3 regions of the Providencia sp. UF-224 genome follow, and region 3 is predicted to be linked to each of the others. Evidence: predicted binding sites of a transcription regulator. Region 3 holds the regulator's gene; each other region holds the start of a gene.
What was found. The regulator PhoB, encoded in region 3, activates phosphate uptake and scavenging genes when phosphate is short. The targets are predictions, from matches to a motif close to CTGTCATAAAACTGNCNNAT.

Region 1: ugpB (sn-glycerol-3-phosphate ABC transporter substrate-binding protein UgpB) is a predicted target of PhoB. The motif match lies at 1,634-1,653, and genes of this name have one in related genera.
Region 2: nudF (ADP-ribose diphosphatase) is a predicted target of PhoB. The motif match lies at 1,023-1,042, and genes of this name have one in related genera.

What each region holds. Positions count from the first base shown of each region.
Region 1 is NZ_JBSICC010000016.1:55,806-58,086, forward strand. Features, by position in the region: gene ugpA (sn-glycerol-3-phosphate ABC transporter permease UgpA) at 1-136, opposite strand, end outside; gene ugpB (sn-glycerol-3-phosphate ABC transporter substrate-binding protein UgpB) at 201-1,517, opposite strand; gene AC4IFO_RS15170 (pirin family protein) at 1,765-2,281, opposite strand, start outside.
Region 2 is NZ_JBSICC010000006.1:15,390-17,670, reverse strand. Features, by position in the region: gene tolC (outer membrane channel protein TolC) at 1-822, opposite strand, end outside; gene nudF (ADP-ribose diphosphatase) at 1,133-1,771, shown strand; gene cpdA (3',5'-cyclic-AMP phosphodiesterase) at 2,081-2,281, shown strand, end outside.
Region 3 is NZ_JBSICC010000002.1:138,700-140,980, reverse strand. Features, by position in the region: gene phoR (phosphate regulon sensor histidine kinase PhoR) at 1-673, opposite strand, end outside; gene phoB (phosphate regulon transcriptional regulator PhoB) at 697-1,386, opposite strand; gene sbcD (exonuclease subunit SbcD) at 1,623-2,281, shown strand, end outside.

The DNA.
Region 1 (2,281 bases), on a different contig from region 3:
GATCAATATTTTGCAGTGAATACCATAATGCTTGAATTGCTGGCCAAATAAAAAAGATAATGGTAATCAATAGCTGAGGTAGAACAAGGGCATAAGGAAGCCAACTTGAACGAAAAACAGGTCGTGAAGAAGACATAAAAACACTCGGTTAAGTTGCATAATTGCCTCTCCTTGAATAAAGAGGCAATAGTGTCTGTCAGTTATTGCTGCGTTGATTTTTCAAAGCGGCGTAATAATTGATTACCTCGGTCAACTGCGGTATCTAAAGCCTGTTGGGGCGTTTTTTTCCCTGACCAAACCGATTCTAATTCTTCATCTACAATGGTACGAATTTGAGGCATATTCCCTAAACGCAAGCCTTTGGTGTAGGCCAAAGGAGGCTTATTTAGCATCTGGCGAGTCGCAATATCTGCACCTGGGTTTTTATCATAATAACCCGATTCACGGCTTAAATTATAAGCTGCCGTTGTTATCGGCAAATAACCCGTTTTTTGGTGCCACTGAGCTGCATTTTCAGGTTTAGCTAAGAACTGCATAAACTCGGCAACCCCTTTATATGTTGCAGGGTCTTTTCCTGCCATCACCCATAAACTGGCTCCACCGATAATGGCATTTTGCGGTGCTCCCTCCACTTCGGCGTCATAAGGCATCATGCCAACACCAAAATCAAATTTGGCATGCTTGCGAATATTCGCGAGTGAGCCTGAAGAAGCGGTAATGATGGCACAATCGCCGTTGTAGAATTTTTCTGTGGATTCATCTTTACGGCCTAAGTAGCTGAAATCGCCTTTTTTATTCATTTCTTGCAACAAAGCGATATGCTTAACTTGTGTTGGCTGATTAAATTCTAAAACAGCATCTACCCCATCAAACCCATTATTTTTTGACGCAATAGGTTTACCATGCCAAGCACTAAAGTTTTCAATTTGGATCCAACCTTGCCAGCCACTGGCATAACCACATTTCATACCAGACTCACGTAGCTTTGCCGTATAAGCCGCCATATCTTGCCATGTTTTTGGCGGCTCATCTGGATTTAAGCCTGCTTTTTTGAAGGCTTCTTTGTTGTAATACAAAACAGGCGTTGAGCTATTAAACGGCTGGGATAGCAGATGCCCTGTTTTTGCATCACTGTAATAACCCGAAACGGTTGGCACAAACTGAGACTCATCAAATGCAATACCTGCATCTTGGAAAACTTCATAAACTGGCTTAATCGCCTTAGATGCCATCATCGTTGCCGTGCCAACTTCATAAACCTGCAAAATCGCAGGGGCATTGCCTGAACGAAAAGCAGCAATACCCGCCGCAAGGCTTTGCTCATAATTGCCTTTATATACAGGCATAATTTTATAATCTGGGTGTGTTTTATTAAACTCAGTGGCTAACGCATTAACCTCTTCACCAAGTTCCCCTTCCATGGAATGCCAGAATGGAATTTCGGTAGCGGCGATGGCTTGGCCAGCAAACAATAAACTGAATACTGTCGCTAACGCTGAATGTTGTAACGGTGTCATTCTATTTATCTCGCTTTCTGTTGAATTACGCTGAGACTTGCATCAAATGTGCGAAATCACGCAGTTTATGTTCGAGATAGAATGTACCAGTGGGGAATGACAGAAATATAACTCGCGGATGACAGAATAATGACAGAAATGTCTCTAAAGCATGATGAATAAATGACAAGCTATTGAAAAATAAAAGACGGCATTCATCATTTATACCGTCTTACTCAACCTTTAAATTACAAATTTATATCGAAAATTAACGTTCTTCACTAATCACAATAAAAACACACTCGCCATAGTCAGTAGATTGCAGTTGAATTTTCTCTTTACCTAAAATGCGAGCATGGCTTCCCATTGGCATACTCTGCCCTTGGCAAGTGATACTGCCATCTGTCACATACAAAAGTGCTTTCTGATGGGCTTCAATAGTGAAATTTAAGGCTTTTTCTTTAACTTTAACACGGTAAACCGATGCCCCCGCATTGAATATAATCGTTGGAAAATCTTCCATTGACTGGTTTTTAGGGGTATCACTTGCAACAGGGTAAAACGTTTCACTCCAAAGTTTTGGGGGATAGTTTCTCACTTCGTGTTGAGGCTCAGCATTTTGCTTTTTAGGCATAAACCAAATACCAAGATACCTCGCGGGTGTATCTGTATAGTTATGATTTGAACGTGCGTAACCTGAACCCGCAGTGATGCGCTGCACACTATTATCAGTCAACACTAAATGATTATTCAGACTGTCTTTATGGGTTAGCTCGCCCTTTATC
Region 2 (2,281 bases), on a different contig from region 3:
TGCATCAAGGCTAACAGTTGGCATATGGCCTGTTTCTGCTAAACGGATGTTTTCACGAGAAACGTCTTGAGCCAAGCGCGCACTTAACAGGCTAAGGTTACGTTCTTCCGCTTCTTTTAAGATAGCGTTGATATCGCCCAGCTCAGTAGTTTTAAAGCGATCGATATTTAAAGATGCCAGTTGGTTATAGTATACACCGCTGACTTGACGCAGTTTTTCAATCGCGTTTTCTAAGTCGTTACGGCCTGCAACTTCTTGTGCGATAACGCTATCGTAGTTGGCACGGGCGTTTTGCACGTCAGTTATTGCAACAAGACCGACGTTAAAGCGTTGGGTAACTTGGTCTAATTGGCGATAAACGGCTTCTTTATTCGCTTCAATATAAGATAGCGCGTCAATTGCTTTTAAAACGTTAAAATAAGCCGTTGCTGTATCTAAAATTAATTGCTGCTGGCTGGTTTGGTATGTGACATCAGAAATACCCGCCGTTTTTTCTTGGATCGTCAGTTGGCGCCATTTTGACATATCAAAAACAGTTTGCGTTAATTTCAGCGAGGCATTTAAACCAGTGCTTTCGGTATTATTTGCATCACGATAACCACTGCCATAGCTAGCGCCTGCGCCTAAACCTAATTGAGGTAATAATGGGCTGCGAGCTTCATTAATTTTCTCAAAAGCTTGATTACGTTCAGCTAATGATTTTCTTAACTCGGGGTTACTTTCTTTCGATTTTTGGTAAACCTGTAGTAAATCGTCTGCGAAGCTATTGGTACTGAGACCCACAAAACTCATCGCAATTAAAAGGGGAAGCAGTTTCTTCATTTTGATTCCTTGATTAAACAGCAAATTATGTTGAGTCTGTTACCTAAAACGTACCATGCCTAATTTAGGCGATTGATATAAAAAATGCGCTTTAGAGACAGTCATGAAAAAAACAGACCCTATTGTTGCTCTTAGATTTGAATAATGGCGCTTATTGTAGCAGAGGTTCGTTTGAATTAACGGTAGCCTTTTGTGCCATTTTGTCTCAATTTTATTAAACATTACCTCATCTAAGGCTAAAAAACTTTAAAAACAGTTTTAATCCACAATTATTTCCTTAAGATGGAAATTAATGGGTTTGGAGAATGCAATGACAAATAAAATAGAACAGCCAATTAAATTTGGCAAAAATGATGTTGAAATTATATCCAAGCGTAAATTATTTAACGGTTTTTTTCAAATGATTGAATACCGATTTCGCCATCGGTTGTTTGCGGGTGGATGGAGTCATGAAATTCGCCGTGAAGTTTTTGAGCGCGGTCACGCAGGCGTGGTTTTACCTTATGATCCACAAACCGATAATGTCGTGTTAATCGAACAAATTCGCTTCCCAGCAATAGAAACTAGCGAAACGCCGTGGTTGCTCGAAGCCGTTGCCGGGATGATTGAAGAAAATGAATCCCCAGAAGAGGTTATTCGCCGTGAAGCGATAGAAGAAGCTGGCCTAGAAATCCGCCATACGGAGAAAGCACTCAGCTACCTTTCTAGCCCCGGTGGTACGACGGAACGCATGCACGTGTTTATTGGTGAAGTAGATAGCCGCCAAGCCCAAGGTATTCACGGCTTAGCATCTGAAAATGAAGATATCAAAGTGCACGTTGTTAGCCGCGAGCAGGCCTATCAGTGGGTAGAAAACGGCACTATCGATAATGCTGCAACAGTCATTGCTATTCAGTGGTTACAGCTCAATTATCATAAACTTAATGAAAAATGGATGAAACTATCTTAAAGAACAATTAATCTAGTGAAGTGTGTGCTGATTAGCAGATATTTAACTAATTACTCGTCATACTTCAAGCTGCAAGTGTGTTGGCTGCACTGCGCAACCCAAGTCACATACTAATGTATGCTCCTTGGGATAGTTTCGATTGCCGCCTTCTTGCAACTCGAATTATTTAGCGTAATTAAGCGTGTTTTTTGGGGTAATGAAGAAAATTCATAAGCTAGATAAGCTAACTGTCAGTGCGTTGAGTTTTTGTATAGTTGTAATGAATAGAATAGGTTAAGTATTAACAATATTGACGGAAAAGGAAGACTTTTGGATAGCCAGCTTGAAGTGACTGCAAAGCACTCTAACATTGTGAGAATTTTACAGGTTACTGATACGCATCTGTTTGCAGATACAGAAAACACCCTGTTAGGTGTAAACACCTATAAAAGCTATCAGGCGGTACTTGATGCTATCGCAGCACAAAATCTCCCAATTGACTTGATCGTTGCAACAGGGGATTTGGTTCAA
Region 3 (2,281 bases):
ATCCCTGAATAACGGTAAGTGGCGTGCGTAGTTCATGACTCACATTGGCAAAAAAATCTCTACGCGCTTTCTCCAACCGACGTTTTTCAGTGACATCTCGCGCCACCATCAATAATTGCCCTTCCGTATAAGGCAAAATACGAAACTCAACAATTTCCCCACTATTAAGTTCAATGGTTAATGCTTGGTCATAACTTTTGATTGAAAAATAGCGGCTAAAATCAGGGTAACGCAATAGATTGAAAATATGTTGGCCGTTATCTTCTGGCCAGCGAAAACCTAACAACGCCTGCGCATGGCGGTTACACCAGAAAATATTGCCCTCCGTGGTCATCATCACGACGGCATCCGGTAAAGATTCAGCCCCACTACGAAAGCGCTTAATCAGTTGCCCTAATTCGCGACGGCGTTTACGGTTACGTTGCTGCATCTGGTAAATGCCGTAAAATATCGGCTCCCAGCCCCCTCGTCCCTCAGGTGGTAACATGCTTTTATCCAACCAAAGCCAATAAGACAATTTCAGCAAGTTATACGCATGCCACACTAAGGCGGCCAGTAAAGAAACCACTAGCAGCCAAGGTAAGTGCCCGATAAAAACGGACAAAATCAGCGCGGGTAAGATAAATAAAAACAGCCCCCAAATCAGCTGTTTAATCGATAAGCGTTCAAGCACGCATGTCTCTCCCTAGTGTGTCGTTAATAACGAACAGAGAAACGGTAACCTGTACCGCGTACTGTTTGCACCATTTTATCATGACCTTCAGTTTCTAGCGCCTTTCTTAAACGCCGAATGTGTACATCCACCGTTCTGTCTTCAACATAAACGTTCGCGCCCCAGACATAATTCAAGAGCTGTTCACGGCTGTAAACACGTTCAGGGTGCGTCATAAAGAAATGCAGAAGTTTATATTCCGTTGGCCCCATATCAATTGGGGTTTCGTTACTGGTTACACGGTGGGAGGTTGGGTCTAAGGTTAACCCATTCATTTCGATGATATCTTCCGTCGACATTGGAGAGATGCGACGGAGAATCGCTTTAACACGAGCAATTAATTCTTTCGGGGAAAACGGCTTAATCAAATAATCATCCGCACCGACCTCTAGGCCTTTCACGCGATCCTCTTCTTCCCCACGAGCCGTTAGCATCATCACTGGGACATCGCGAGTGGCGCTATCACGCTTCATATGTTTAATCACTTGGAGCCCTGACCCACCGGGGATCATCCAATCTAATAACACCAAATCGGGTAGAGGGTCGACTAACTGTGCAATTGCGCTGTCATAATCATCAGCTTCAATCGGCTGGAAACCATTCTGTTCTAATACAAAACAAACCATTTCTCGGATGGGCGCTTCATCTTCAACCACTAGAATGCGTCTTGCCATGATTGTTCCTGTAAATAAGAAGACATTGTTAATGTGAACGCATTATGCGTCACTTTTATGACAGAATTATGAATGTCTATTCGCAAATCAAATATTTCTCCTTATATTAGCGGGTAAATGTCATCTAAGTGAAATAATTCCGCCATAACACGAGAAAAACACGAGGTTTTGGTAGGATAAGGTATACTGGATAGCAGTAATTTATGCCCTTTATCGAAGACAGGAACTGATGGCTCATGCGCATTATTCACACCTCTGACTGGCATCTTGGCCAATACTTTTTTACCAAAAGCCGTGCGCCTGAGCACCAACACTTTTTAAATTGGCTAGTGAACCAAGTCGAAATTCATCAAGTCGATGCCGTCATTGTGGCAGGGGATATTTTCGATACAGGGTCACCGCCAAGCTATGCCCGCGAGTTATATAATAAATTTATTGTAGATTTGCAAAAAACCGGTTGCCAGTTGGTCATTTTGAGTGGAAACCACGATTCCGTCTCTGTCCTGAATGAATCAAGCTCACTATTAAGCTACCTCAATACTCAAGTGGTCACCTCTGGCAGTGAGCCGAATGTTATCACTCTGCACAATAAACAAGCACAACCCATTGGCCTTGTGTGTGCAATTCCTTTTTTACGACCTCGAGATATCCAACTAAGTGTTGCAGGGCAAAGTATTGAAGAAAAACAACTTTCCCTCCAAACTGCCATTCATGACCATTACCAAGCCAGCTACCAACTTGCCCTAGAGCAACGGGCAATGCTCGGCCTGGATATCCCAATTATTGCCACCGGGCATTTAACGGTGATTGGCGCGGAACTCACAGATTCCGTACGCGATATTTATATCGGCACCTTAGAAGCCTTCCCTTCCGGGGCATTTCCCCCTGCGGATTA